Caldimonas thermodepolymerans: one gene and its partner. The protein of the gene in region 2 interacts with the protein of the main gene of each other region in a pairwise test. Links are inferred from orthologs where the notes say so. Each region holds a gene or a part of one and is shown on either strand. Other genes may lie near its edges. The genes, in order: secA and IS481_RS00960.

What was found.
Region 1: the proteins of IS481_RS00960 (region 2) and secA interact in binary tests that used the Escherichia coli proteins (3 or more experiments, as listed by UniProt). The link is inferred for Caldimonas thermodepolymerans from one-to-one orthologs.

What each region holds. Positions count from the first base shown.
Region 1 is NZ_CP064338.1:763,745-779,015, reverse strand. Bases 7,278-10,540 are described here. They hold secA (preprotein translocase subunit SecA), read right to left. Parts: upstream 10,223-10,540; coding sequence 7,478-10,222; downstream 7,278-7,477. Other genes in these bases: IS481_RS03730 (M23 family metallopeptidase), read right to left, coding at 10,457-10,540; argJ (bifunctional glutamate N-acetyltransferase/amino-acid acetyltransferase ArgJ), read right to left, coding at 7,278-7,359. In the rest of the region: IS481_RS03790 (DNA gyrase inhibitor YacG), read left to right, coding at 1-42; IS481_RS03785 (NUDIX domain-containing protein), read right to left, coding at 66-494; IS481_RS03780 (ATP-binding protein), read right to left, coding at 491-1,369; ligase-associated DNA damage response endonuclease PdeM, read right to left, coding at 1,418-2,071; nucleoid occlusion factor SlmA, read right to left, coding at 2,152-2,823; IS481_RS03765 (pyrimidine 5'-nucleotidase), read right to left, coding at 2,823-3,515; argB (acetylglutamate kinase), read right to left, coding at 3,582-4,508; IS481_RS03755 (DUF411 domain-containing protein), read left to right, coding at 4,770-5,204; IS481_RS03750 (copper-binding protein), read left to right, coding at 5,233-5,517; IS481_RS03745 (phasin family protein), read left to right, coding at 5,607-6,107; more of argJ, read right to left, coding at 6,130-7,277; more of IS481_RS03730, read right to left, coding at 10,541-11,437; IS481_RS03725 (DciA family protein), read left to right, coding at 11,453-11,758; IS481_RS03715 (ClpXP protease specificity-enhancing factor), read right to left, coding at 11,945-12,469; IS481_RS03710 (glutathione S-transferase N-terminal domain-containing protein), read right to left, coding at 12,480-13,091; IS481_RS03705 (cytochrome c1), read right to left, coding at 13,225-14,001; IS481_RS03700 (cytochrome b), read right to left, coding at 14,023-15,271. UniProt on the Escherichia coli protein: Required for protein export, interacts with the SecYEG preprotein conducting channel.
Region 2 is NZ_CP064338.1:184,470-199,362, reverse strand. The notes cover bases 1,090-3,974. They hold IS481_RS00960 (carbohydrate porin), read right to left. Parts: upstream 3,217-3,974; coding sequence 1,963-3,216; downstream 1,090-1,962. Other genes in these bases: IS481_RS00955 (ABC transporter ATP-binding protein), read right to left, coding at 3,375-3,974; trxC (thioredoxin TrxC), read left to right, coding at 1,458-1,880; IS481_RS00970 (LysR family transcriptional regulator), read left to right, coding at 1,090-1,369. Outside these bases: IS481_RS00975 (tautomerase family protein), read right to left, coding at 1-361; more of IS481_RS00970, read left to right, coding at 455-1,089; more of IS481_RS00955, read right to left, coding at 3,975-4,457; IS481_RS00950 (carbohydrate ABC transporter permease), read right to left, coding at 4,484-5,398; IS481_RS00945 (carbohydrate ABC transporter permease), read right to left, coding at 5,419-6,318; IS481_RS00940 (ABC transporter substrate-binding protein), read right to left, coding at 6,371-7,606; IS481_RS00935 (GH1 family beta-glucosidase), read right to left, coding at 7,679-9,046; IS481_RS00930 (LacI family DNA-binding transcriptional regulator), read left to right, coding at 9,328-10,362; IS481_RS00925 (DMT family transporter), read left to right, coding at 10,425-11,327; IS481_RS00920 (MFS transporter), read left to right, coding at 11,517-13,034; IS481_RS00915 (M48 family metallopeptidase), read left to right, coding at 13,041-13,955; IS481_RS00910 (MBL fold metallo-hydrolase), read right to left, coding at 13,976-14,614; IS481_RS00905 (SWIB/MDM2 domain-containing protein), read right to left, coding at 14,703-14,893.

The DNA of each region.
Region 1 (15,271 bases), 570 kb from region 2 along the record:
GACGCGCAGGCCAACCCGGACGACCCGAACGGCCCGCACTGACGTGCGGACCGCCGCGGCCGCGTTCAGCCGCGGTGCGTGGGCCCCTCGAAGCCGCGCTCCTCGGCGAACCAGCGCAGCACCGGCACGGTGCCGGGCAGCACCGGCGTGACCTCCACCGGCAGCGTCTGCCAGGCCATGCGCTGCGCCTCGCGCATCTCGAACTCGCCCTGCCAGTCGTAGACCTTGCAGAAGTGCAGGCGCACCAGCGCGTGGGGGTAGTCGTACATCTCGACCTTCCACGGGTGCACCGCGCCGATCGTGATGCCGAGTTCTTCCTGCAGCTCGCGACGCAAGGCGTCCTCGACGCTTTCGCCCGCTTCCAGCTTGCCGCCCGGGAACTCCCAGTAGCCGGCGTAGACCTTGCCCGCGGGCCGCGAGGTCAGCAGGAAGCGTCCTGCCGCGTCGATCAGCACGCCGACGGCCACGTCCACCGGCTGGCACGCCTCGCTCATGCCGGCGCCCCCGCCTGCCGGCCCGCGTAGTCGCGCGCGAACTGGTAGGCGACGCGACCGGAGCGCGAGCCGCGCTCCAGCGCCCACACCAGTGCCTCCTGGCGCGCCGCGGCGATGGCCTCCTCGGAAACGCCGAAGTGGCGCAGCCACTGCGCGGCGATGGTCAGGTACTCCTCCTGGCTGAACGGGTAGAAGCTGATCCACAGGCCGAAGCGCTCGGACAGCGAGATCTTCTCCTCGACCACCTCGCCCGGGTGCACCTCGCCGTCCTCGGTGTGCTGGTAGCTCAGGTTCTCCTTCATGTACTCCGGCAGCAGGTGGCGCCGGTTGGAGGTGGCGTAGATCAGCACGTTGGCCGTGGCCGCCGCCACCGAGCCGTCGAGGATGGATTTCAGCGCCTTGTAGCCGGGCTCGCCCTCGTCGAAGCTCAGGTCGTCGCAATAGATGATGAAGCGCTCGGGCCGGCCGGCCACCAGGTCGACGATGTCCGGCAGGTCCACGAGGTCGGCCTTGTCGACCTCGATCAGGCGCAGGCCGCGGTCCGAGAACTCGTTCAGGCAGGCCTTGATCAGCGAGGACTTGCCGGTGCCGCGCGCCCCGGTCAACAGCGCGTTGTTGGCGCTGCGTCCCGCGACGAACTGCTCGGTGTTGCGCACCAGGCGTTCCTTCTGCCCGTCGACCTCGCGGATGTCGGCCAGGCGGATGGAGGCCACGTGGCGCACCGGCTCGATCACCGGGCGGCCGGCGCGCTTGCGGTAGCGGAACGCCACGGAGGCCGACCAGTCAGGGGCCGTCAGCGGTTGCGGCAGGATGGCCTCCAGACGGGAGAGCAGACGTTCGGCGCGGGAAATCAGTTGATCCAGGGAAGCAGACATCTCGAAAAAACGCGGAGAACCTGAGGTGGGGCCCGCAGTGTAACGGCCTCAGCGATCCGGCACCGGCACGACGGCGTGGTCGGTCACCGCGTAGACGCGGTCGCCCTCGGCCGGTTGCACCGGGTGCATGCCGGTGAAGCTGCCGAACGCCGGCAGCACGCCGACCTCGCGCCCCAGCCAGAAGCAGGGCAGCCGCAGGCGGTCGCGCGCCGGGCCGTCCAGGCGGATGCAGGGGTGCAGATGCCCGGCCAGGGCGTAGTGGCCCGGCACCGCCTGCGGCTCGTGGCACAGCGCCAGGCCACCGAGGATCCAGGGCTGCGCGACCGAGGCGATGCCCAGTCCCGCGGGCGGGTCTCCGGCGCGACGGTCGTGGTTGCCGCGCACCAGCACCAGCTCCAGACCCGCATGGTGTTCGCGCCAGCGGTGCAGCGCGGCCAGCGTCGCACCCGCGTGCGAGCGCGGCGAATGCAGGAAGTCGCCCAGGAAGACGACGCGCCGCGCGCCCGTGGCCTCGACCGCCCGGGTCAGCCGCGCAAGGGTGTCGCTGGTCGTGCCCTGCGGCACCGGCACGCCCCAGCGGCGGAACGACACGGCCTTGCCGATGTGGGCGTCGGCCACCAGCAGGGTCTGCGCCTCGGGCAGGCAGGCCGCCTTGTCGGGTAACAGGACCAGGCGGTGCCCGGCGCAATCGGTCTCGAGCATGGCGGGATGGGTGCAGGTCGCGGCCGGCCGCCCAGCGGGCCGGCGCCGCAGTCCCGGGCGCGTCGGCCCGGGCCAGGGGCCTAGCCTAGCAGCAGGCGCAGGCCGACATCCAGGTGCTCGGTCGGCAGCCGCTTGAAGTTGGAGCGCGCATAGCGCTGCAGGCGCCCGATGATGAAGCTGGTCAGCACCGAGGCCATCGCGGTGGCATCGACCGTCGGCGTGATCGAGCCGCCCTCGTCGGCGGCGCTGCGCAGGCTCTGGCGCAGCTGCGATTCCACGCGGTCGAAGAAGTGGTTCATGCGCACCAGCAGGCGCTCGTTCTCGAACACCAGCGCGTCGCCGGCCATCACGCGGGTCATGCCCGGGTTCTTCTCGCCGAACTGCAGCACCACGGCCACGATCTTCTGCGCCTGGGCGGCGCCTTGCGGCTCCCGCTCGACGATCTGGTTGACCAGCGTGAAGACGCTCTGCTCGATGAACTCGATCAGGCCCTCGAACATCTGCGCCTTGCTGGCGAAATGGCGGTACAGCGCCGCTTCGCTGACGTCCAGGCGCGCCGCCAGCGCCGCCGTGGTGATGCGGTCGGCACCCGGCTGCTCGAGCATGGCGGCCAGCGTCTGCAGGATCTGGATACGGCGTTCGCCGGGCTTGGGTCGCTTGCGCGTCGCCGCGCCGGCGGGTGCGGCGTCTGCCGCAGCCGGCGCCGGCTCGGCGGCACCGGTGGCGTCGTAGGGGGCGGGAGTCTCGGACATCACAACCGACGTAACTTCTGTAGCGAACGGATTCTCGCATGGACGTACGTCGGTTTCCGGTGCAGGTAAACACCTACTTCGGGACCGTGTGAACTGCGCCGCACGTAGCGCTGCATCCAGACCGTGCGCATGCCCAGCTGGCGGGCGGCCTTCTGGTGGGCCAGCGTGTCCTCGACCAGCACGCAGCGCGTCGCCGGCACGCGCAGGCGCGCCACCAGCGCCTGGAACATGCGCCGGTCGGGCTTGGGACGGAACTGCCCGAACATGCGCATCTGCTCGATGCTGATGACGCCGTCGAAGCAGCGCGCCAGCCCCAGCGCCCCCAGCACGCGCCGCGCATAGCGGGCCGGCGCATTGGTCAGCACGTACTTGCGACCGGGCAGCCGCCGCAGCGCCGCCTTGTCATGGGCGTGGCCTTCGACGTGGTCCTCCAGACCGGGCAACAGGTGGGTGTGATGCAGGAAGTGGCGTGCATCGACGCCATGGTGCCGCACCAGCCCGAGCATCGTGGCGCCGTAGCGGCGCCAGTAGTCGCGCCGCAGCGCGTCGGCCTGTGGCGCGGGCAGCTGCAGCTCACGCTCGATGTAGGCGTTCATCGAGACGTCGAGCATGCCGAAGGCCGCCCGCGAGGCGTCGTGCAGGGTGTTGTCCAGGTCGAACAGCCAGACCGGACGGCGCGCGGCGCGGGTCATGACGGCAGGACGGCAAAAGGGCCGCACGCGGCGGCCCGGAACGTCAACGCAACGACGGTCATCGCGTCAGTGCGAGCGGATCATCGTGCCGTAGGCCTGGTCGGTCAGGATCTCCAGCAGCATCGAGTGCGGCACCCGGCCGTCGATGATGTGCACCGAGTTCACGCCGCTCTTGGCCGCGTCCAGCGCCGAGCTGATCTTGGGCAGCATGCCGCCGGAGATCGTGCCGTCGGCGAACAGCTCGTCGATCTCGCGCGCCGACAGGTCGGTCAGCAGCTGGCCATTCTTGTCCAGCACGCCGGGGGTGTTGGTCAGCAGCACCAGCTTCTCGGCCTTGAGCACCTCGGCCAGCTTGCCGGCGACCACGTCGGCGTTGATGTTGTAGTTCTCGTTGTTCTCGCCGAAGCCGAGCGGCGAGATCACCGGGATGAACTGGTCGTCCTGCAGCGCCTTGACCACCGAGGGGTCGATCGAGACGATCTGCCCGACCTGGCCGACGTCGTGCTCCTTGGACGGGTCGTCCTTGTCGACCATCTTGAGCTTGCGCGCGCGGATCATGCCGCCGTCACGGCCGGTCAGGCCCACGGCCTTGCCGCCGGCGGCGTTGATCAGGCCGACGATGTCCTGCTGGACCTGGCCGGCCAGCACCCATTCGACGACTTCCATCGTCTCCTCGTCGGTCACGCGCATGCCCTGGATGAAGGTGCCCTTCTTGCCGACCTTGGCCAGTGCCTCGTCGATCTGCGGACCGCCGCCGTGCACCACCACCGGGTTCATGCCGACCAGCTTCAGCAGCACCACGTCCTCGGCAAAGTCCTGCTGCAGCGACGGGTCGGTCATCGCGTTGCCGCCGTACTTGATGACGATGGTCTTGCCGTGGAACTTGCGGATGTACGGCAGGGCCTGGGACAGGATCTCGGCCTTCTCGCGCGGCGCGATGTGGGACAGGTCGGCCGCTTGCTGGGCCGGTGCAGAGGGGGGCTCGCTGGGCATGGAACGTGACTCCGGGCGGTACTGACGAAAGACAAGGCGGGATTCTATGCCTGCCCCCCGGCCGCTGCCCGGGCCCTCCGTTTGACCGGACCCGGACCTGGTGGCGTCGCGGCAACGCTATAGTGCGCTGCCACGCCGTCGCGCCGCCGCGTGACGGATGCCCGGCCCGCGCCCTTGAGTCTGAACTCCCGGCGCCGCCGCCGGTCTGACCCGGGTGACCAAGGAGCACCGATGCCGTCCCGTCGACGTTGTCTCGAACTGATGGCCGCCACGCTGGGCGGCAGCCTGCTGGGCGGCGCCGGCCCGGCCCGCGCCGCCGCGGCCCCGCTGGTCGAGGTCTGGAAATCGCCCACCTGCGGCTGTTGCGGGCAGTGGGTGGCGCACCTGGAGCAGCACGGCTTCCGGGTGCGGGTCCACGAGGTGCAGGGCCCGGCCGAGCACCGTGAGAGACTCGGCATGCCCTCGGCCTGGGGATCCTGCCACACGGCGGTCGTGCAGGGCTACGTGATCGAAGGCCATGTGCCGGCGCGCGAGATCCACCGGCTGCTGCAGGAAAAGCCCGCGGCCCTGGGCCTGGCGGTGCCCGGCATGCCGGTCGGCTCGCCCGGCATGGAGATGGGCGACCGCCGTGATCCGTACGACGTGCTGCTGGTCCTGCGCGACGGCCAGGCCCGCGTGTACCAACGCTACCGCTGACGCCCCACGCGTGAAAGGAATGTCCGACATGAACAAGCTCCCCGTCCTGTTGACCCTGCTGGCCGGCCTGCTGGCCAGCCCCGCGCTGGCGCAGGACACCGACGGCGAAGTGCGCAAGATCGACCGCGCGGCCGGCAAGATCACGATCAAGCACGGCGAGATCCGGAACCTGGACGTGCCGCCGATGCAGATGGTGTTCCGCGCCCAGCCGCCCGAGCTGCTCGACAAGGTGCAGGTCGGCGACAAGGTGCGCTTCCACGCCGAAAAGGTCGGCGGCACCTACACCATCACCGCGATCGAAGTGCGCAAGTGATGCGCTGCGCCCGGGTCCGCCCCGGGGCTCGCCGCCGCGGCGCGCGGCGCCTATAGTGAAGGCTCCCCGACAGGACAAGGAGCCGCAGCATGGTCACGAAACAGCAGAGGACCGCCGGCCGGCGCAGCAGCGCCGCCGACGCCCCCGGCGCGGAGTTCACCGGGACGATCCGCGACTCGGCCCAGCAGATCTGGCTGGCCGGGCTGGGCGCGTTCTCCAAGGCGCAGGAAGAAGGCAGCAAGGTCTTCGAGACGCTGGTCAAGGAAGGCGTGACGCTGCAGCGCAAGACCCAGGCGGCGGCCGAGGACAAGCTCGCCGGGGTGACCCGTCGCATGAGCGAGATGGCCGGCGACTGGCCCGGCAAGGCCGCCCCGCCGTGGAACCAGCTCGAATCGCTGTTCGAGCAGCGCGTCGCCAAGGCCCTGCACAAGCTGGGCCTGCCCAGCCGCGAGGAACTGGACGCGCTCGGCGCGCGCATCGAGGCGCTGACGCAGACCGTGCAGCGGCTGCAGGACACGCTGGAACAGCAGGCCCCGGCCGCACCTGCCGCGGCCAGGCGCCGCCGCACGCGCAAGACCGGCGGCGAGTGAACCCCGCCGCCGCGGCGCGGCCTCAGCTGCGGTAGTCGGCGTTGATGCTGACGTAGTCGTGGGACAGGTCGCAGGTCCAGACCACGGCCTGCGCCTCGCCACGCCCCAGCCCCACGCGCACCGTGATCTCGCTCTGCTTCATGACCCGCTGGCCGTCCTCGTCCCGGTAGTCGGGATGGCGGCCGCCGCGGGTCGCGACGTGCACGTCGTCCAGGTACAGCTCGATGCGGCCCTGGTCGAGGTCGGCGATGCCGGCATAGCCCACCGCGGCCAGGATGCGGCCCAGGTTGGGGTCGCTCGCGTAGAAGGCGGTCTTGACCAGCGGCGAATGGGCGATCGCGTAGGCCACCTGCTGGCACTCCTGGACGCTGCGCCCGCCTTCGACCTGCACCGTGATGAACTTCGTGGCGCCCTCGCCGTCGCGCACGATGGCCTGCGCCAGCTGCTCGGCCACCGCCACCACCGCGTCGCGCAGCGCGCGGCCGGCCGGCGTGTCCAGCGCGGTGATCGGCGCATGGCCGGCACGGCGCGAGGCGATCAGCACGAAGCTGTCGTTGGTCGAGGTGTCGCCGTCCACCGTGATGCGGTTGAACGACAGGTCGGCCGCCTCGCGCACCAGCGCCTGCAGCGCGGCCGGCTCGATGTTGGCGTCGGTGGCGACGAAGCTGAGCATGGTCGCCATGTTGGGCCGGATCATGCCGGCGCCCTTGCTGATGCCGGTCACGGTGACGGTGTGGCCGTCGACCTGCATCTGGCGCGAGGCTGCCTTGGGCACCGTGTCGGTGGTCATGATGGCCTCGGCCGCCACCGCCCAGTTGTCGGCCTTCAGGTCGGCCAGCGCCGCCGGCAGCCCGGCCTCGATGCGCTCGACCGGCAGCGGCTCCATGATCACGCCGGTGGAGAACGGCAGCACCTGCTCGGGCCGCAGCTGCATCAGCTGCGCCAGCGCCGCGCAGGTGGCGCGGGCACGCGCCAGGCCGTCCTCGCCGGTGCCGGCGTTGGCGTTGCCGGTGTTGACGACCAGCGCACGCGTGCCGGCGCCCAGGGCCAGGTGCTCGCGCGCCACCTGCACCGGGGCGGCACAGAAGCGGTTCTGCGTGAACACGCCGGCGACCGCGCTGCCCTCGTCGAGGGCGATCACCGTCAGGTCGCGCCGGTTGGCCTTGCGCATGCCGGCCATGGCGATGCCCAGCCGGACGCCGGGAACGGGATGCAGTGCGGACGGGTCGGGAGCCTGGAGATTGACGGGCATGACGGCCTCGGAAAAACGCGGGTGATGGACGGAATCCGGCATTGTAGGCAGCCGGCGGGCCGGACCGGAACGAAACGGGGCTCCCGCAGGAGCCCCGGATCGTCGCGCCGCACGCGGCTCAGACCAGCTTGCCGTGGCAGTGCTTGTACTTCTTGCCGCTGCCGCACGGGCAGGGTTCGTTGCGCCCGACCTTGGGCACCGCCTGGCGCGCCGTGGCCTGGTCGACCTCGCTGGCCACGCTGCCGTCCTCGTTCGGGTGCGTGTAGGTGACGTTGGAGATCTGCTCGGCCCGGCCTTCGATCGCCTCGGCGGCTTCCTCGACCTGCTGCTCGGACTGGATGCGCACGGTCAGCAGGATGCGCGTGACCTCCATCTTCACGACGTCCAGCAGCTGGGCGAACAGCTCGAAGGCCTCGCGCTTGTACTCCTGCTTCGGGTTCTTCTGCGCGTAACCGCGCAGGTGGATGCCCTGGCGCAGGTAGTCGAGCGCGGCCAGGTGCTCGCGCCAGTGCGTGTCGAGCGACTGCAGCAGCACCATGCGCTCGAACTGCATGAAGCGCTCCTTGCCGACCAGGTCGACCTTGCTCTGGTACAGCCGGTGGCCGGCCTCGACCACCTTGGCGACGATGTCCTCGTCGGTGATCGCCTCGCTCTTCTCGACCTCGGCCTGCAGCGGCACGTCGAGCTGCCACTCCTCGCGCAGCACCTTCTCCAGGCCGGGCAGGTCCCACTGCTCTTCCACGCTGTCGGCCGGCACGTAGGTGCGCACCACGTCGGTCAGCGCCCCTTCGCGCAGGCTGGCGATCTGTACGGTCAGGTCCTGCGCGTCGAGGATGTCGTTGCGCTGCTGGTAGATCACCTTGCGCTGGTCGTTGGCGACGTCGTCGTACTCCAGCAGCTGCTTGCGCACGTCGAAGTTGCGTGCCTCGACCTTGCGCTGCGCGCTCTCGATCGAGCGCGTGACGATGCCGGCCTCGATGGCCTCGCCCTCGGGCATCTTCAGGCGGTCCATGATCGCGCGCACGCGGTCGCCGGCGAAGATGCGCATCAGCGGGTCTTCCAGCGACAGGTAGAAGCGCGACGAGCCGGGGTCGCCCTGGCGGCCCGAGCGGCCGCGCAGCTGGTTGTCGATGCGGCGCGACTCGTGGCGTTCGGTCGCGATGATGCGCAGCCCGCCCAGCGCCACCACCTGCTCGTGCAGGCTCTGCCATTCGTCTCGCAGCTGCTGCGCGCGGGCGCGCTTTTCCTCGTCGGACAGCGACGGGTCCTCCTCGATCAGCTGGATCTGCTTCTCGACGTTGCCACCCAGCACGATGTCGGTCCCGCGACCGGCCATGTTGGTCGCGATCGTGATCATCTTCGGGCGGCCCGCCTGGGCGATGATCTCGGCTTCCTTGGCGTGCTGCTTGGCGTTGAGCACCTGGTGCGGCAGCCCGGCCTGGGTCAGCAGCTGCGAGATCAGCTCGGAGTTCTCGATCGAGGTGGTGCCCACCAGCACCGGCTGGCCGCGCTCGTAGCAGTCGCGGATGTCCTTGATGACCGCGTCGTACTTCTCCTTGGCGGTCTTGTAGACCAGGTCCAGCTCGTCCTTGCGGCGCGTGGGCTTGTTGGGCGGGATAACGACCGTCTCCAGCCCGTAGATTTCCTGGAACTCGTAGGCTTCCGTGTCGGCCGTGCCGGTCATGCCGGCCAGCTTGGCGTACATGCGGAAGTAGTTCTGGAAGGTGATCGAGGCCAGCGTCTGGTTCTCGGCCTGGATCTGCACCCCTTCCTTGGCCTCGACGGCCTGGTGCAACCCCTCGGACCAGCGGCGGCCCTGCATCAGGCGGCCGGTGAACTCGTCGACGATGACCACCTCGCCGTTCTGCACCACGTAGTGCTGGTCACGGTGGTACAGGTGATGCGCACGCAGCGCCGCATACAGGTGGTGCAGCAGCGCGATGTGCGACGGGTCGTAGAGGCTGGCGCCTTCGGCCAGCAGGCCGGCCTCGGCGAGGATGCGCTCGGCGTTCTCGTGGCCCTGCTCGGTCAGGTAGACCTGGCGGGTCTTCTCGTCGACCGTGAAGTCGCCCGGCTCGATGATGCCTTCGCCGGTGCGCGGGTCGGCCTCGCCGATCTGCTTCTTCAGCAGCGGCACGACCTTGTTGATGCGCACGTACAGCTCGGTGTGGTCTTCGGCCTGGCCGCTGATGATCAGCGGCGTGCGCGCCTCGTCGATCAGGATCGAGTCCACCTCGTCGACGATCGCGTAGTTCAGGCCGCGCTGCACCCGGTCGCCGGCCTCGTAGACCATGTTGTCGCGCAGGTAGTCGAAGCCGAACTCGTTGTTGGTGCCGTAGGTGACGTCCGCCGCGTAGGCCGCCTGCTTCTCCTCGCGAGACATCTGCGGCAGGTTCACGCCCACCGTCAGGCCGAGGAAGTTGTACAGCCGGCTCATCCATTCGGCGTCGCGGCGGGCCAGGTAGTCGTTGACCGTGACCACGTGCACGCCCTTGCCGGCCAGCGCGTTCAGGTACACCGGCAGCGTGGCGGTCAGCGTCTTGCCCTCGCCGGTGCGCATCTCGGCGATCTTGCCGTAGTGCAGCGCCATGCCGCCCAGCATCTGGACGTCGAAGTGGCGCATCTTGAGCGTGCGCTTGCTGGCCTCGCGCACGGTCGCGAACGCCTCGGGCAGCAGGTCGTCCAGCGTCTCGCCCTTGCCGAGCCGTGCCTTGAATTCCTCGGTCCTGGCGCGCAGCTGCTCGTCGCTCAGCGCCTCCAGTTGCGGCTCCAGCAGATTGATCTTCTCCACCACCCGCCGGTATTGCTTGAGCAGACGGTCGTTGCGACTGCCGAAAATCTGGGTAAGAAGCTTGGGCAACATGGAGTTCGGTTCTAGGTGAAGGGTCGGCCAGCCCGCATCCGGCCGCGGCAGGCGTCTGGGCCCGCCCGGCACGGCAGGCCAGGACGTGGAGTGTGCTGCTCGTCGGGGACACCCGGCCGCTCGGTCGTCTGGCGCCGGGCCTGGAGGCCGGGCAGGCAGGCTGCCCCAAAAGCTTTGGAGTTTAGCACCGGGGCCGGCGCGCCAGCGTGGTGCCGGCCCGCGTCGCCGGCACGGTCAATGGGCGTGGGTGCCGGCCGTGCGGGCCGCCCCGGCCACGCGGCGCTGCGGGGTGCGCCCGTCGCCAGCCAGGAACTTGGCCGGGTTCTGGTGCACGCCGTTCATCAGCACCTCGAAGTGCAGGTGCGGGCCGGTGGACCGGCCGGTGGAACCCACCTGGGCGATGACCTGGCCGCGCTTGACGATGTCGCCGCGCTGCACGAGCAGCTTCGAGGCATGGGCGTAGCGGGTCACCAGCCCGTTGCCGTGGTCCACGTCGATCATCTGGCCGTAGGCCGGGTGGTGTTCGGCGGCGATCACCACGCCGCCGGCCGCGGCCTTGATCGGCGTGCCGGGCGCCGCGGGGAAATCCAGGCCGGTGTGCAGCGCGCTGCGGCCGGTGAACGGGTCGGAACGGAAGCCGAAGGCCGAGCTGGTCGGCCCGTCGACCGGCTTCGTGCTGGGCACCATCAGCGCCTGCATCTGCTCCTCGAACAGGCGCGACTCGATCAGCGTGAACACGTCGGCCCGGTGCGCGGTCAGCTCGTCCAGCCAGTCGATGGCCTGGAGGATGTCCTGCACGGTCGGCTGCTCGGGCGGGAGCATCGGCACGAACGGCCCCCCCTGGCCGCCGGGCTGCTTCTCGCTGAGCTTGATCTCCTCGGGCTTGAGCCCGGCCAGCCCCGAGACCCGCTCGCCCATGGCCTCGAGCTGCACCAGCCGGGCCTGCATCTCGCCGACGCGGCGGGCCATCGCCTCGAGGTTCTCGCGCATGTAGCGGTCACGCTGCGCGAACTCGTCCTTGACGACCAGCTTGACCACCTGGCTGACCACCGGCCAGCCCTCGCGCGCGGCCTTCACGAAGATCAGGTGGTAGACCACCCCGGACAGCACCAGCATGCCGGCGAGCAGGCCCAGCGCCAGGCCCAGCAGCTGCCAGCGTCCGAGCTGCAGCACATGGGTTTTCGCCAGGCGCCCGTGGGTGATCATGATCTGCATCGCTACACTCCTTGCATGAACCAGCGCGCACCGCACACCTTGCCGATCCAGGAAGCCCTGGACCGCCATGCCGGACTGGCACGGCTGCAGCAGCTCATGCGCGAGTCCAGCGCCCGATTCGAAGTGGTTCGACCCTTGCTCCCTCCCGCGCTGGCTGCCCATGTCAAACCCGGGCCTGTGGACGAGCAGGGATGGTCCCTGCTGGCTCCGAACGGGGCCGCGGCCGCCAAACTGCGGCAGCTGCAACCACGCCTCGAGGAAGCCTTGCGCCAGCGAGGCTGGCAGGTTAGCGCGATCAGGGTGAAGGTTCAATCCGGCTGAACCGCAAAGGGGTCACGCCGGCGGGCGAACCGGTAAGGTTTCACGCCCAAGGGATAGGGGATGGTCGGTGGTGCCGGCTATCCGACTCGAACGGATGACCTACCGCTTACAAGGCGGTTGCTCTACCAACTGAGCTAAGCCGGCAGGCTTGTCGGCGCGGACACCGAAGAAAGGAACGCCGCGATTCTACTTGACCCGCTTCAGCGAGGGCCGCGCCCCGGGGGTCGGGGTGGGCGGCTCGGGCGGCGGCGTGTCGCCCTCCTCGGCGGGCGATGCCGGCGACGGGCCGTCGCCCGCGGTCGGGGCGAGCTTCAGGCCGGGGCCGCCCGCCTCGGCCGGGGCGGGCGACTCGGCCTCGTCGGCCGGCTCGGCGGCGGCCGGCACCGGGAAGGCCATGCCCTGGCCGTTCTCGCGGGCGTAGATCGCGATCACGTGGTCGACCGGCACGACGATGTCGCGCGGCACGCCTCCGAAGCGGGCGCGGAACTCGATGAACTCGTTGCCCAGCTGCAGCCCGCTGGTGGCCTCGAAGCTGACGTTGAGGACGATCTCGTTGTTCTTGACGTACTCCATCGGCACCTGCACCGAGCGGTCGACGTACACGGCCAGGTACGGCGTGTAGCCGTTGTCGGTGCACCAGTCATGCAGCGCCCGGATCAGGTAGGGCCGGGTCGAACTGCCTGCGCTGCCGGTCGATTGGAGCTTCGTCATGGTTGGCGGATCACTTGCGCATCACCTTCTCGGAAGGCGTCAGCGCCTCGATGTAGGCCGGCCGCGAGAAGATGCGCTCGGCGTACTTCAGCAGCGGGGCGGCGTTCTTGGACAACTCGATGCCATAGTAGTCCAGGCGCCACAGCAGCGGGGCAATCGCCACGTCCAGCATCGAGAAATCCTCGCCCAGCATGTACTTGTTCTTCAGGAAGATCGGCGCCAGCTGGGTCAGGCGGTCGCGGATCTGGGAGCGCGCCTTCTCGAGCTGCTTGTCGCTCGGCTTGACGCCGCGCGACTCGAGCACGTTGACGTGGGTGAACAGTTCCTTCTCGAAGTTCAGCAGGAACAGGCGCACGCGGGCCCGGGCCACCGGATCCCCCGGCATCAGCTGCGGATGCGGGAAGCGCTCGTCGATGTACTCGTTGATGATGTTCGACTCGTACAGGATGAGGTCGCGCTCGACGAGGATCGGGACCTCGTTGTACGGATTCATCAACGCGATGTCTTCGGGCTTGGCGAACAGATCCACGTCGCGGATCTCGAAGTCCATGCCCTTCTCGAACAGGACGAAGCGACAACGGTGGGAATACGGACAGGTGGTTCCGGAGTAAAGCACCATCATGATGGCGTGCTCCTTGATTGTCGAGGTTGAGGGCAGCGCGCCCTGACAAATACAAACGGAGTGGGCACCCCTCGGGCCACCCACTCCGATCGATGCAGCGCCTGGGGCGTCACGCCGGCAGCGCTGCGCCGGATCACTTCACGTCTTTCCAGTACGCAGCGTTCAGGCGCCAGGCGATGACGGTGAACAGGGACAGGAAGATGAGCACCCACACGCCAAGGCGGACCCGCTCCTTCTGCACGGGCTCGCCCATCCACTGCAGGAACGCCACCAGGTCGGCCACGGCGCTGTCGTATTCCTGGGGCGTCAGCTTGCCCGGGGTGACCTGCTCGAAGCCGGCGAACACATGGGTCACCTTGCTCGGATCATGCGGATCGGTGACTTCCTCGAACTTCGCCACGCGCTGGCCCTGCAGCTCCCACATCACGTGCGGCATGCCCACGCTCGGGAACGCCAGGTTGTTCCAGCCGGTGGCCTTGGTGTCGTCGCGGTAGTAGGTGCGCAGGTAGGTGTAGAGGTAGTCCGCGCCCGTGCCGCTGTGCGAGGCGCGCGAGCGCGCGATCACGGTCAGGTCCGGCGGGGTGGCGCCGAACCATTCCTTGGCCTGCTTCGGGTCCATCGCCACCTTCATGGTCTCGCCGACCTTGTCGGTGGTGAACATCAGGTTGTCCTTGATCTGCTGCTCGGTCAGGCCGATGTCGCGCATGCGGTTGAAGCGCATGAAGGCCGCCGAGTGGCAATTCAGGCAGTAGTTGACGAACAGCTTGGCGCCGTTCTGCAGCGCCGCGATGTCCGTCACGCGATCGGCCGGGAACTTGTCCCAGGCAATGCCGCCCTCGGCCGCGTGCGCGGGGGCAGCACCCAACACCAGGCCGAAGGTGGCCACCAGGGTAAGAATCAGTTTTTTCATCGTGGTTGACTCCGGCGGGGCTCAGTGGGCTGCAAAGACCACACGCTGCGGCACCGGCTTGAAGGTGCCCAGGCGGCTCCACCACGGCATCAGCAGGAAGAAACCGAAGTAGAACAGCGTACCGATCTGGGAAATCTTTTCACCGACCGGCGACGGCGGCTGGATGCCGAGATAGCCCAGCACGAAGAAGAAGATCACGAACACGGCGTACAGCCAGGTGTGCCAGCCGGGACGGTAGCGGATCGACTTGACCGGGCTGCGGTCCAGCCAGGGCAGGAAGAACAGGATGATGACCGCACCGCCCATCACGACCACGCCCCAGAACTTGGCGTCGAACACCTTCAGCAGGAAGGCGGCGATCACGGCACCGACCACGATGCCCAGCTTGCCCTTGGCACCGAAGCCACCCTTGAGCACGGCCAGGATGGCCGCCAGCGCCAGCACGACCAGCAGCACGTTGACCATCTGGTCGGTCGTGGCACGCAGCATCGAGTAGAACGGCGTGAAGTACCACACCGGCGCGATGTGCGGCGGGGTCTTCAGCGGGTCGGCCGGGATGAAGTTGTTGTACTCCAGGAAGTAGCCGCCGAACTCGGGAGCGAAGAACACGATGGCCGAGAAGACGATCAGGAAGATCGACAGGCCGAAGATGTCGTGCACCGTGTAGTACGGGTGGAACGGGATGCCGTCCAGCGGGCGGCCGCTGGCATCCTTGTGCTCCTTGATCTCGACGCCGTCCGGGTTGTTCGAGCCGACTTCGTGCAGCGCGATGATGTGCGCCACCACCAGGCCCAGCAGCACCAGCGGGATCGCGATCACGTGGAAGCTGAAGAAGCGGTTCAGCGTGGCGTCGGAGACGACGTAGTCACCGCGGATCAGCAGCGCCAGGTCCGGACCGATGAACGGCACGGCGGCGAACAGGTTCACGATCACCTGGGCGCCCCAGTAGGACATCTGGCCCCACGGCAGCAGGTAGCCGAAGAAGGCCTCGGCCATCAGGCACAGGAAGATCAGGCAGCCGAAGATCCACACCAGCTCGCGCGGCTTGCGGTACGAGCCGTAGAGCAGGCCGCGGAACATGTGCAGGTAGACGACGACGAAGAACGCCGACGCCCCGGTGGAGTGCATGTAGCGGATCAGCCAGCCCCAGGGCACGTCACGCATGATGTACTCGACCGACGCGAACGCGAGGTTGGCGTCCGGCTTGTAGTGCATCACGAGGAAGATGCCGGTCACGATCTGGATGACCAGCACGACCAGGGCCAGCGAG
Region 2 (14,893 bases):
CGCCGTAGCCGTAGGCGTCGCCCCGCACCTCGTCGACCAGCACGTAGCTCGCCGGATGCAGCGGGCCGAGCAGCCCCTGCATCGCCTCGTGTACCGCCGCGACGTAGCGCGCCTTCTCGTCCTTGGTGTTGGTGCCTTCGGTGACCGAGATGCGCAGCTGGTAGCTCGCCCGCGCCTGGGCGTCCAGCGCGCGCCGTCCGATGAACCACTGTGCCGGCGGCACCGGCTCCAGATGCACCGCGGTGACCTCGGGCTGCTTGCCGAGCAGGGCAGCCGTCAGCGTGGTGACGCAGTCGGCCAGTTCGTGGGGCGCGACCGACCGTTCGGGGTCGGCGCTGTAGCGCAGGTGGGCGAAGGGCATTGCAGGCTCCCGTGTCGTGGTGATCCCACTGTAGGTTTGCGCGGATGCACGAACAAGGCGAACATCGGCATACCGGGTCTGCAGGAACGCACAATGCCGCCCGCCTCCGCACTGAACTGGGACGACCTGCGCTACGCACTGGCGATCGCCGAGGCCGGCTCGCTGACGGGGGCGGCGCGCCGGCTCGGCGTGCAGCACTCGACCGTGCTGCGCCGCCTCGACGCCCTGGAGCGACGGCTCGGGGCGCGGCTGTTCGACCGCCACCGGCAGGGCTACGCCCCCACCGAGGCCGGCGAACTGCTGGCCGCGCAGGCGCGGCGCATGCAGCCGCAGATCGACGAGATGACCCGGCGCATCGCCGGGCGCGACCTGCAGCTGACCGGCACGGTGCGGCTCAACACCTCGTACATCGCGATGCTCTACCTGCTGCCGGAGCCGCTGGCGGCCTTCGCGCGGGCGCACCCGGGCATCGAGGTCGAGGTGGCCGAGGCGATGGCGCTGGTGGACCTGTCGCGGCGCGATGCCGACGTGGCGCTGCGCATCAGCACGCAGGTGCCGCAGCACCTGGTCGGACGCCAGCTCGGCACGGTGCGCTTCCGCGTCTACGCGCGCCGGGGTGCCCCCGGCCTGCCCCGGCAGCCGCTGCCGCTGGCGGACCTGGTCGACGGGCTGCCGTGGATCGGCTACGAGCGCGACGCCTCGGGCACCTTCTACCAGCGCTGGATGCGCGGCCACGTGCCGCCCGAACGGGTGCGCCTGCGCGTGGACCTGTTCCACTCGATGGCTGCGATGCTGCGCACCGGGCTGGGCGTGGGCGCGCTGCCGACCTTCGTCGGCGCGCAGGAACCCGAGCTGGTGGCGGTCTCGAACGACCTCGCCGGCCTGGCCACGCCGATGTGGCTGCTGACGCATCCCGACCTGCGGCGCACCGCACGCATCCGCGACTTCATGCAGCACGTGGGCGAGGCGGTGGCGCAGCAGCTGTCCGCGCAGGACGACGCGCACTGAACGCGCGGCCCTTGAAACCCGCCACCGGCGCACGCACATGTGCACCAGGCCACGCTGTGCGGGGCCGTGCTGCCAGGAAGGACCGCCGATGCTGATTGCCTGCGCCCGTTGCCACACCGTCAACCGCGTGCCCGATGCGCGCCTGGCGGACGACCCGGTCTGCGGGCGCTGCAAGCAGGCGCTGCTGCCCGACCACCCGGTCGACCTCGACGACGCCAGCTTCGACGCGGTGGTGGGCGCCACCGAGCTGCCGGTGGTGGTCGACGTGTGGGCCCCCTGGTGCGGGCCCTGCCGCATGATGGCGCCCCAGTTCGAGCAGGCCGCGCGCGAGCTGAAGGGCCAGGCCCTGTTCGCCAGGCTCAACAGCGACGACAACCCGCGGACCGCGGTCCGCCATCGCATCCGCAGCATCCCCACCGTGCTGCTGTTGCGCGGCGGCCGGGAAACCGACCGCCGCACCGGTGCGATGTCGGCCCGCGACCTCGTACGCTGGCTCCAGCCAGGGCGCTGACACCTCCTCCTCCCCTGCCGGCGCCCTGCCGGAGCCCGCGCGCGGGTTGCCGTCGTGTTGACCGCTACCCCCCCGGGGGGCCTCACCACCAGGATTCGAACTGCACGCCGATCGACGAGCCGCTCTTGCGGTCGCCATAGACCTGGCTCAGGCGCGAGCTGCCCAGGCCGGTGTCGGCGTTGATCGCGTCCTGCGCCGCGTCGTTCCAGCGCGCGTAGGTGTAGAACAGGCGGATCGTCGGGCGCGAGCTGGGCAGGTTGCCCGCCGAGATCGCCCCGGCCAGCGTCAGCTTGGTCAGGTTGCGGGTCGGGCCGCCTTCGGGCTTGATCACGTCATGGCCCAGCTCGACCAGTGCGCGGAACGGCCCGCTGATGTGGGTGTCGGTGCGCCCGCCCAGCGAATACCACTTCTCGTCCTCGCCGTTGACGCGCTTGAGGCGGTACTCGGCGATCAGGTCCCACCCAGTGCGGATGCCCTCGAGCATGCCGGTCTGCTGCAGCACGGCGCGCCACTGGCGGAAGTCGTCCGCCCGCTCGATCTTCGCGCCGACGAAGGTGCTGCCGCCCAGCGTGCCCTGCGTCACGTGGTACAGGCCCAGGCGGGTGTGGGCGTTCTTCTCGGCCTTGGGCGTGGGCGGGTTGGTCGACTGGTCCTTGCTGGACGTGGTGTTGGCGTAGCCAAAGTACACCGCCAGCTCGCTGTTGGCCAGCGTCGGGATGCCGGTGTAGCGGAACGCGTGCTCGTAGCGGTTCTCCACCGCCGACGGCGCGCGCGGGTTCATCAGGAAGGCGTAGCTGAACTTGCCGATGCCCAGCTCCATGTCCTCGATGCCGGCGCCGTCGCCGTCGTGGTTCTCGAGGAACTGGTCGTTGATGCCCAGCTGCACGCGGTCGTAGAAGCGCCGGCCGGCCCAGACCTTGCCGTTGGACAGCTGCGGGATGCCCAGGCCGTAGGCGTAGGCCTGGCCGAAGCGCGCGGTCAGCTCGCTGGTGCCCGCTTCCTCGTCGCCCCAGGCGCGGTAGACCGAGGGCATGAAGTGCACGTACCAGCGCCCGCCGCCCTCGATCTCCGCCACCTTGGCGGCGAAGCTGGGCTCGATCACGTAGTCGCACTCGTTGCCGAGACGGTACTTGGTGTCGGCCCCGGGCAGCTGGAAGCACACCATGGTGCCGCCGCGCGCGTTGACGCCGGTGGCGGCGCGGGCATAGCCCGAGAACTCGATCGACACGTTGTTCTGCGCGGCGGCTCCGGCAGCGGCCAGGGCCAGCGCAGCGCCTGCGACCAGGCGTCGCTTCGGGGCGCGCATGCGCGCCTGCATCAGGTCAGACAGTCTCACTTTGGTCTCCTCCTACAGAACTGCGCCGCCGGGCAGGCGGCACCCACGAATCCGGCGGTCCGGATGAAAACGTTTACACATCGGGCACAGCCTCGTGCCGGGCGATCGATGCCGCCCTTGCGGTCACTGCCGTGCCGACGGCACTCCCTCCTTGCGTCTTACAGGCGCCGCTGCGTCGCGGCGTCGAACACGGACACCTTGCTCACGTCGATCTCGAAGCCGACCACCTGGTCGGGCCGCACGTCCAGGTCGGCCGCCGACTGCACCGCGATCGACTGGCCACGGGCATCGAGCCAGGTCACCAGGTGCGCGCCCATCGGCTCGACCAGCGCGACCCGCGCGGTGCCGGTCTGCGCACCGTTGACCGGTTTCAGCATCACGTGCTCCGGCCGGATGCCGAGCACGACCTGCGCGCCGTGAGGGGGCGCGGCCTGGAACGGGTAGCTGCCCAGGTCCACCTCCACGCAGGCGGACGTGAAGCGGGCGCGCCCGCCTTCGAAGCCCAGCCGCCCTTCGACGAAGTTCATGCCCGGCGCACCGAGGAAGCCGGCCACGAACATGTTGGCCGGCTGGTGGTAGACGTCGGCCGGCGAGCCGATCTGCTGGATGCGGCCATCCTTCATCACCGCGATGCGGCTGGCCAGCGTCATCGCCTCGACCTGGTCGTGGGTGACGTAGATCATGGTCGAGCGCAGCTCCTTGTGCAGCTGCTTGAGCTCGCGGCGCAGCTCGGCGCGCAGCTTGGCATCGAGGTTGGACAGCGGCTCGTCGAACAGGAACACCGCGGCCTCGCGCACCAGTGCCCGGCCGATCGCCACGCGCTGGCGCTGGCCGCCCGACAGCTGCGAAGGCTTGCGGTGCAGCAGGTCGCCCAGGTGCAGCATCTCGGCCGCGCGCTTCACGCGCCGCGCGATCTCGTCCTTGGGCACGCCCGCGATGCGCAGCCCGAACGACATGTTGCGTTCCACGCTCATGGTCGGATAGAGCGCGTACGACTGGAACACCATGCCGATCGAGCGGTCCTTGGGATCGGCCCAGGTGACGTCCTCGCCGGCGATCTCGATGCGCCCGGCGTGCACGTCCAGCAGCCCCGCGATCGAGTGCAGCAGGGTGGACTTGCCGCAGCCCGAGGGCCCGAGCAGCACCAGGAACTCGCCTTCCTCGACCTTGAGGTTCAGGTTCTCGAGGATGGACACGGGGCCCATGCGGACCTGGAGATCTTCGATGCAGACGCTGGCCATGTACGTTTCGTTCCCGACTGCTGGATTCAACCCTTGACCGCCCCGGCCGCGATGCCGCGCACGAACCAGCGCCCGGAGAAGAGGTACACCGCCAGCGGCACCAGCGACGTGAGGATGGTGGCGGCCATGTTCACGTTGTAGAGGCGCTCGCCGGTGGTGGTGTTGATGATGTTGTTCAGCTGCACCGTCATCGGCAGGTTCTCGCGGCCGGCGAACACCAGCCCGAGGATGAAGTCGTTCCAGATGCCGGTGACCTGCATGATCACGGCCACGACGACGATCGGCACCGACATCGGCAGCATCAGCTGGAAGAAGATGCGCCAGAAGCCGCCGCCGTCCACGCGCGCCGCGTGGAACAGCTCCATCGGCAGGCTGGCGTAGTAGTTGCGGAACAGCAGCGTCATCACCGGCATGCCGAAGATCACGTGGATGAGCACGATGCCCGGCAGCGTGCCGTACAGCGACAGCCCGGCGAAGGCGCGCACCAGCGGGTACATCAGCACCTGGTAGGGCACGAAGGCGCCCAGCATCAGCACGCCGAACAGCCACGCGCCGCCGCGCGGGCGCCAGAACGACAGCGCATAGCCGTTGACGGCACCGGCCAGGATCGACAGCACCGTGCTCGGCACGACGATCGCCACCGAGTTCCAGAACCCGGTGCGGATGCCTTCGCACTGCAGCCCGGTGCAGGCCGCCGACCACGCGGTGATCCACGGCTCGACCGTCGGCTGCGTCGGCAACGCGAAGATGTTGCCGAGCCTGATCTCGTCCATCGGCTTGAACGAGGTGACCAGCATCACGTACAGCGGCAGCAGGAAGAACGCCGCCGCCGACAGCAGGAAGACGTACAGCCCGACACGCCCGGCGGTCCAGCGCGTGCGCCGGCGCACCGCCGGCCGCACCGCGGTGCGGGACGCAGGGGCCTCGGTGGCGGGGCGCATGACCGTGGGAGGCGCGGCGCTCATCGGGCCGCCTCCCGCCGCGCCGCGGCGCGGCTGCGCGCATACAGGTAGGGGGCCGCCAGCGCCAGCACGGTCAGCAGCATGACGGTGGAGGCGGCCGAGGCCAGCCCGATGTTGGCCCGGGTGAACAGGTTGTCCATGATGAACTTGGCGGGCACTTCGCTGGCGGTGCCCGGTCCGCCCTGGGTCATCGCGACGACCACGTCGTAGACCTTCACGACCGCCACCGCGAGCAGCACGATGGCGGTGGCGAACGCCGGCCACAGCATCGGCAGCACGATGCTGACGTAGTAGCGCCAGCGCGGGATGCCGTCGATGCGCGCAGCCTTCCACAGGCTCTCGTCGATGCCGCGCAGCCCGGCCAGCAGCAGCGCCATCACCAGGCCCGAGGCCTGCCAGACCGCGGCGATCACGACCGCGTAGATGACCTTGTCCTGGCTGACGATCCAGTCGAAGGTGAAGGCCTCCCAGCCGAAGCCGCGCAGCGTCGCCTGCAGCCCGAGCTCCGGGTTCATGATCCACTGCCAAGCCAGGCCGGTGGCGACGAAGGACATCGCGTACGGATACAGGAACACGGTGCGCAGCACGCCCTCGCCCATGACCTGCTGGTCGATGAACACCGCCAGCAGGAAGCCGAGGACAAGGCAGGCGAGGATGAACAGCACCCCGAAGATGGCGACGTTGTGCAGCGAGATGATCCAGCGCTCGGTGTCGAACAGCCGGACGTACTGCGCCAGGCCGACGAAGGCGCCGGTGGGCAGCGTGCGCGAGCTGGTCAGCGAGATCCACACCGACCAGCCCACCGTGCCGATGTAGGCCAGCAGCACGGTGGCCGCCAGCGGCAGCAGCGCGGTGTAGACCGTCCATCGGCGCAGCAAGGTGGGAAGCCTGGCTCTCATGGCGTCTCCATCGTCGGGACGGCGGCCGGCGCACCGGCCGCCCGGTGCCCGCTCAGCCCTGCAGCGCCGCTGCGAAAGCCCTGGCGGCGTCATCCACCGACTGGTTGGTGTTCCAGTACTTGGTGATGACGTCCTGCAGCGCACCGTTGACGTCGGGCGTCACGAGCATCTCGGCATTGGGCAGGTGGCGCGACGGATCCTTCATGATGCGGATGCCGGCCTGCGCGCAGACGTCCATCGTGCTCGAATCGACGTCGGTGCGAATCGGGATCGACCCCTTCTTGTTGTTGAACGCCACCTGGGTGGCCGGCGAGGTCATCAGCGTCGCCAGGGTCTGCTGCGCCTTCACGACGTTCGGGTCCTTGCTCTTGGGAAACACGAACACGTCGCCGGTGATGATGTAGGGCGACTTCTCGCCCAGGCCCGGGAAGCAGCCGTACTCCTTGCCCGGCGTCAGCCGGGCGCCGGCGAACTCGCCCTTGGCCCAGTCGCCCATGATCTGCACGCCCGCCTTGCCGGAGATCACCATCGCGGTCGCGTCGTTCCAGTTGCGTCCGGCCGAGCCGGCATCGACGTAGTCGCGCATGCGCTTGAACAGCGAAAGCACCCGCTTGAACTCGGGCGAGTTCACCGCCTTGGCGTCGGCGTCGCGGTAGACCTTGAGGAACAGGTCCTTGCCGCCGACGTTGGCCAGCAGCGTGTCGAAGGTGATCTTCTCCTGCCAGGGCTGGCCGCCCAGCGCGAGCGGCACGTAGCCGGCGGCCTTGAGCTTGTCGAGCGCGGCGAAGAACTCGTCGATGTCCTGCGGCTCGCGCTGGATGCCGGCCTTCTGGAACGCCTCCTTGGAGTACCAGAACCAGCCGATCATGTGGATGTTGACCGGCACCGCGTAGTAGTGGCCCTTGACCTTGACGCTGCTGATGATGGGCGCGGGCAGCATGCGGTCCCAGCCTTCCTTGCGGGCCACCTCGTCCAGGTCGCTCAGCAGCCCTTCCTCGATCAGGTCGTGGAACTGCTTGGAGATGTTGAACTGCGCCGCGGTCGAGGGGTTGCCGCCGACGATGCGGTTGACCACCGTGGCGCGTGCGGCCTCGCTGCCGGCGATCGCGTTGTCGATCCAGGTGCCGCCGGCGGCCTTGAAGGCCTCGGCGAACTCGCGCATCGCGGCGGACTCCCCGCCGGAGGTCCACCAGTGGATGACTTCGGCCTTCAGGCCTTGCGCCTGGACGGTGACGGCGGCCGTGACCAGGGCCGCGGCGGCGGCGACTTGTCGGATCGAAAACCTCATGTCTGTCTCCTCGGGCGTGGCGAGCTTACGTGCTCGGTCTTCAGTTGCGAAAGGCGGGTACGACCATGCGGCTCAGGGCTGGCGCGAGGCCAGGAAATCGCGGATCGCCAGCGCGCTGTCCTTCAGCGTGCGGGCCTGGGTCTGGTAGTCGACGTGGACGATCCCGAAGCGGCGCGAATAGCCGAAGGCCCACTCGAAGTTGTCCAGCAACGACCAGATGAAGTAGCCGCGCACGTCCACGCCTTCGCGGATCGCCTCGTCCACCGCGGCCAGGTGGCGGTCGATGTAGCTCAGGCGTTCGGGATCGTGCACCCGGCCGTCCTCGACGCGGTCGTCGCAGGCACAGCCGTTCTCGGTGATGTAGATCGGCGGCAGGTTGGGGTAGGCTTGGCGGAAGCCGGTCAGCAGTCGGCGCAGGCTGTCCGGGTGCACCTCCCAGTCCATCTGGGTGCGCTCCAGCCCGTCGACGCGCACCTCGACGAAACCGTTGGCGCCGTCGCTCCGCACGTGGCTGCGGTAGTAGTAGTTGATGCCCAGGTAGTCGATCGGCCGGCCAATGACCTCCATGTCCCCGGGCAGCACCAGCGGCTCGGTGCGCGGCCACAGGCGGAACAGGTCGTCGGGGTAGCGCTGCCGCAACAGCGCATCGAGGATCCAGGCGTTGTGCTGGACCTCGTACAGGTGCGCCGCGTCATGGTCCTCCGGCGTCGGGCGGGCCGGCGCGGCGGCCCCCACGTTCGCGACGATGCCGCGCGGCGCCTGCGGGTCGTTGGCCTGCAGCGCCGGCAGCGCCAGGCCGTGCCCGAGCAGCAGGTGGTGCAGCGCCTGGGTCGCGTAGCGCCGGTCGGTGCGGCCCGGGGCATGGTGCCCGTTGCCGTAGCCCAGGTAGGCCGAGCACCACGGCTCGTTCAGCGTGGCCCAGGCGGTGACGCGGCCGGCCAGCTCGCGGCTGACCAGGTCGGCATAGTCGGCGAAGCGGTAGCTGGTCTCGCGGTTGAGCCAGCCGCCGCGGTCCTCCAGGTGCTGCGGCAGGTCCCAGTGGTACAGCGTCACGTAGGTCTGCACGCCGCGCTCGCGCAGGCGGTCGAGCAGGCGCTTGTAGAAGTCCAGCCCCTTCTCGTTGCGGCTGCCGTCGCGCTGCATGACGCGCGGCCAGGCGATCGACAGGCGATAGGCGTCGACGCCCAGGTCCGCGATCAGGTCCACGTCCTCGGCCCACTTCTCGTAATGGCGGCAGGCCACGTCGCCGGTGTCGCCGTTGAGCACCTTGCCCGGCGTGCGGCAGAACGTGTCCCAGATCGACGGCAGGCGGCCGTCCGCGTCGCTCGCGCCCTCGATCTGGAACGCGGCGGTGGCCACCCCCATCAGGAATCCCTTGCGCCGGACCGGCGAGTCCGGCCGCAGGTGGACCAGCCCGGATGAGCCATCCGAACGTTGCATCGACACTGTGCGTCTCCTCGTGTGCAGTTCAGCCACCGCGGCGCGCCGGCCGCGGAAGAAGGCGGTGCCGGGCTCCCGCCGGCACGCCCCGCCGGCCGTCGGGAGGGCGCCCGGCGCCGTTTGAAATCGTTTTCACAACGGGCGTGATTTGAGCGGGGTGCGGAAAGGCTGTCAACTCATGGTTGACCCTAGGTTGTTTCCCCTCCGTTTCCCTCTGAATGGAGCGCAGCAGGCGCTGGTTACAATGCCGTTCCACCCCATCGTCCGGCCTTGGAGAGAGTGTGAAAACGAAAAGCAAACCCGCCCGCGACGCCGGGGGCTCGGCCACCCTGCTCGAAGTGGCGCGGGCCGCCGGCGTCTCGGCCGCCACGGTCTCGCGCATCCTCAACGGCGGCGCGCGCGTCTCGGAAGCCAAGCGGGCCGCGGTCGAGGCCGCGATCGCCGCGCTCAACTTCAAGCCCAACGCGCTGGCGCAAAGCCTCAAGCGCGGCCGCTCGCTGACCTTCGGCGTGCTGACGCAGAGCGTGGACAGTCCCTTCTTCGCCGAGACGCTGCTGGGCATCGAGGCGGCGCTGGCCGGCACCGGCTATGAACCGCTGATCGCCAGCGGGCACTGGAATCCCCAGGAGGAAGCCGACCGCCTGCGCCGCCTGCTGGCGCGCCAGGTCGACGGCCTGATCGTGCTGTTCGGCAAGCTGTCCAACGACGAACTGCAACGCTTCGCGCTGCACGTGCCGGTGGTGGCCACCGGGCACGAGCTGCGCAGCCCCCGCGCGCTGGCGTTCCGGCTGGACAACGAGCTGGGCGGCTACATGGCCACGCGCCACCTGCTCGACCTCGGCCACCGCGACATCGCCCACATCACCGGCGACCTCGCGCACGCCGACGCGGTCGACCGCCTGGCCGGCTACCGGCGCGCGCTGGCCGAAGCGGGCGTGCCGTACGACGAGCGCCTGGTGGTGCAGGGCAACTTCAAGGAACCCGGCGGCGTGATGGCGGCGAACCGCCTGCTCGACGCGGGGGTGCCGTTCACCGCCATCTTCGCGGCCAACGACCAGACCGCCTATGGCGCGCACCTGGCGCTGTACCGCCGCGGCATCCGCGTGCCCGACGACATCTCGCTGATCGGCTTCGACGACCTGCCCAGCTCGCTCTACACCACGCCGCCGCTGACCACGGTGCGCCAGCCGATGTTCGACGTCGGCCGGCTCGCCGCGCAGGCGCTGCTGAGGATGGTCGAGGGCGAGCCGGCGACGCTGGACGAGCTGCCCGAGCTGTCGCTGGTGGTGCGCGAGACCACGCGGCGGCTGCGCTGACGTCCCGGCACCGAGGGTCGGCCCCGCTGCACGCGCCGCGGCGCGCAGGCAAAATTCATCGGATGACCGACCACCGCCGCCCGCATCTCGATTCCCTCGCCGTTGCGCTGCTCGTCGGCTGCTGCCTGCTCTGGGGCCTGCAGCAGATCGTCGCCAAGGCCACCCTGCCGCTGATGCCGCCCGTGATGCAGGCGGCGCTGCGCTCCGCCGTCGCCGCACTGCTGGTGTGGGCCTGGGCCGCCGCGCGCGGCATCCCGATGTTCCAGCGCGACGGCACGCTGCCCGGCGGCGTCATCGCCGGCGTGCTGTTCGCGCTCGAGTTCATCTGCATCTACGTGGGGCTGGGCTACACCGCCGCCTCGCGCCTGGTGGTGCTGCTGTACCTCTCGCCCTTCGTCGTCGCCGCCGGCATGCCGTTCATCGCGCGCAGCGAGCGGCTCGCCGCGCTGCAGGTGGGCGGGCTGGTGCTCGGCTTCGTCGGCGTGGCGATCGCGTTCAGCGAGGGGCTGTCGGCCAACGGCAGCGACCCGCGGCGCTGGATCGGCGACGCGCTCGCGGTCTCGGCCGCGGTGCTGTGGGGCGCCACCACGCTGGCCATCCGCGCCACGCGCCTGAGCACCGCCGCGCCGGAGAAGACGCTGTTCTACCAGCTGGCCATCTCGGCCCTGGTGCTCGGCCCGGTCTCGCTGCTGTGGGGCGAGAGCTGGCCAGCGCAGTGGACCGCGGGGCTGTGGGGCTCGATGTTCTTCCAGTCGGTGATCGTCGCGTTCATCAGCTACCTGGTGTGGTTCTGGCTGATCCGCCACTACCCGGCCACGCGCCTGGCCTCGTTCACCTTCCTCACCCCGCTGCTCGGGCTGATGATGGGCTGGGTGATCCTCGGCGAGACCATCACCCCGCAGCTGCTGGTCGCGCTGGCCTGCGTGGCCGCCGGCATCTGGCTGGTCAACCGCAAGCAAGGCTGACCCGCCCCCGGGGCGCGGCGCCCCTGGCCATGGGGAACGCACCGCCCGGGGCGGGATCGGGCTGCGCGCGCCGCAGCGCAACCCCGGCCTGCCGGCGCGCTTCCGGGGCGGCGAGACCGTGCGATGCCCGTGACGCCGCGTTGACGCGCGGGCGGCGCTGCGACCGGCGCCGTCCCTAGAATGCGGCGCATGACATCCCGCCCTGCGGCACCGCCGCTTCCCGCGTACCGACGCAAGCTCTTCTGGGTCGCGCTGCTCTATTTCTCCGAAGGCCTGCCGCTCGGCGTCTTCTACGACATCTTCCCGGTCTACTTCCGCCAGCAGGGAGTGAACCTGGCCGACATCGGCCTGCTCAGCCTGCTCGGCCTGGCCTGGACCGTGAAGTTCCTGTGGGCCCCGGCGATCGACTGGGCCCGCCACCACCGCTGGTGGATCGCCGGCGCCAACTTCGGCATGGCCGCGGTGATGGCGCTGTTCGCCGGCTCGCCGGGACTGGGGCCGTGGGTGTGGGTGGCGATCGGCGCGTTCACGATGCTGTCGGCCACCAACGACATCGCCACCGACGGCTACACGATCGAGCTGCTCGACAAGCGCGAGTACGGCATGGCCAACGGCTTCCGCATCGGCTTCTACCGCGTGGGCATGCTGACCGCCGGCGCGGTGCTGATGCTGTCGGGCTGGTTCGGCTGGACGCTGGCCTACCTGCTGGGGGCCGCGGTGTTCCTGCTCAACGGGGGCGTGGTGCTGCTGGCGCCGCGCGAGCAGCCGCGCGCCAGGGTGGCGCCAGGCGGCGCGGCGCGCGAGTTCCGGCTGCTGCGCGACCAGCCGCTGTGGGTCGGGGCGCTCGCGCTGGTGCTGCTCGGGCTGCTGTGGCCGGTGCTGCCTCCGGTCGCGCGCGCGGCCGGCTGGGACGGGCTGAACGCGGTGGCCGGCACCTGGTGGTTCCGCGGCGCGCTGCCGGTGGGGCTGATGTTCGCCGGCGCCGGGCTGATGGTGCAGGCCGCGCGCGGGCCGCGTGCCGAGCTGATGCGCGAAGGCCCGGTGTTCGGCGCCTGGGTCGAGCTGCTGTCGCGCCGCGGCATGCTGTCGGTGCTGCTGTTCATCCTGCTGTTCAAGCTCGGCGACGCGGCGATGGGCTTCATGGTCAAGCCGTTCTGGGTCGACTCGGGCTTCTCCAGCGAGAAGATCGGCCTGGTCAGCGTCAACGTCGGCCTCGCGCTGTCGATCGCCGGCGGCCTGGTGGGCGGCTGGTACGTGGACCGCGCCGGCATCTTCAAGGGGCTGTGGGTGCTGGGCCTGTGGCAGGCGCTGTCCAACCTCGGCTACGCGCTTGCGGCCTGGTACGTGCCGCGCGTGCTGCCCGGCGCCGACGGCATCGTGCACCCGGTCGACGTCGCGCTGCACCACCAGGCCGCGGTCTACGCCGCCAGCGCCCTGGAGAGCTTCACCGGCGGCCTGGGCACCGGCGCGTTCCTGGCCTTCCTGATGGCCATCACGCACCGCGCCAAGGCGACCACCGAGTACGCCATCCTGTCGTCCATCTTCGCGTTCTCGCGCGCCGTGGCCGGCTGGGCCGGCGGCATCGGCGCGCAGGAGATGGGCTATGCCGGCTACTTCTTCCTGACCTTCTGGCTGTCGTTCCCGGCCTACCTGCTGTTGCCTCGGGTGCGCCGCATGCTGGAACATCAGGACCGCAACCCGATCTGAACCTCCATGAGACGCCACGCCTTCCACCACTGTGCCCTGTGCGCGGGACGGGCCGCGCCGGATGACCGCCCGGGCAACGTGACGACGCCACACGCCGGCCGCCGCCTGTTCACCGGCGCGCTGCTGGCCGCCGGCGCCACCGCGGCCCTGCCCGCCTGGGCGCGCGAGGGCATCGATGTCGGCAAGCAGTCCACGTTCGCGAAGCTGGTGCCGGCCGACCAGGTCGAGGCCGCCGCCACCCAGCAGTACGCCCAGCTGCTGCAGCAGGCCAAGGCGCAGAACGCGCTGGCCGGCGCCAACCACCCGCAGGTGATCCGCCTGCGCTACATCGCCAACCGCCTGATCCCGCTCGCGCTGCCGTGGAACCCGCGCGCCAAGGACTGGAAGTGGGAGGTCAACCTGATCGGCTCCAAGCAGCTCAACGCGTTCTGCATGCCGGGCGGCAAGATCGCCTTCTACACCGGCATCCTCGAGCAGCTGAAGCTCGACGACGACGAGGTCGCGCAGATCATGGGCCACGAGATCGCGCACGCGCTGCGCGAGCACGCCCGCGCGCGCATGGGCAAGACGGCCGCGACCCGCATCGGCGCGGGCCTGCTGTCCAGCCTGCTGGGCCTGGGCAGCACCGGCGACACCCTGCTGAACATGGGCAGCCAGCTGCTGACGCTGCGCTTCTCGCGCGAGGACGAGACCGAGAGCGACCTGATCGGCATGGAGCTGGCCGCGCGCGCCGGCTACGACCCCCAGGCCGGCGTGACGCTGTGGCAGAAGATGATGGCGGTCAACAAGAACGCGCCGCCGCAGTTCCTGTCCACCCACCCGGCGGGCGACACCCGCATCCGCGACCTGCAGAAGAACATGCCCAAGGTCATGCCGCTGTACCAGCGGGCGCCCAAGCCCGACCGGCGCTTCGACCGCTGAAGGCCGTGCGCCGCGGCGGCTCAGGTGCCGCCGACGAAGGGGTTGCTGCGGCGCTCCTGCCCGAAGCTGCTCTCCGGACCGTGGCCGGGGATGAACACCACGTCGTCGCCCAGCGGCCACAGGCGCTGCGTGATCGAGTCGACCAGCGTCTGGTAGTCGCCGCCGGGAAAGTCCGTGCGCCCGATCGAGCCGGCGAACAGCACGTCACCGACGAAGGCGCGCTTCGCCTCGGGCGAGTGGAACACCACGTGCCCCGGCGTGTGCCCCGGGCAGTGCCGCACCTGCACGGTGCAGTGGCCGAGGGTGATGGTGTCGCCGTCGTGCAGCCAGCGCGTCGGGGTGAAGGGCTCGGCGGGCGGGAAGCCGAACATGGCGCCCTGCTGCGGCAGCCCCTCGATCCAGAAGCGGTCGCCCTCGTGCGGGCCGATGACCGGCAGCTGCCGTTCGCGCGCCAGCTGTCCCACCGCGCCGGCGTGGTCGATGTGCGCGTGCGTCACCCAGATCTGCTCCAGCCTCACGCCCAGGCGCTGCACCTCGTCGAGCAGGCGCGGCAGCTCGCCGCCCGGGTCGACGATCGCGGCGCACATCGTCTCGTCGCACCAGACGATGGAGCAGTTCTGCTGGAAGGGGGTGACGGGGACGGTGCGGTAGCGCAGCATGGCAGGCAGGGGAGGGAACGACGAGGGAACGGAAACGAAAAAGCCCGGCGGTGACGACCTGCCGGGCTTTCGAGACGGGCCAGACCGATTACTTCAGGTGGCTGCTGATCAGCTTGGTCATCTCGAACATCGACACCTGGGCCTTCTTGAAGATTTCCTTCAGCTTGGCGTCGGCGTTGATCATGCGCTTGTTGACCGCGTCCTGCAGCTTGTTCTTCTTGATGTAGTCCCAGACCCGCTTGGTCACTTCGGTCCGGGGCAGGGGCTTGTCGCCGACCA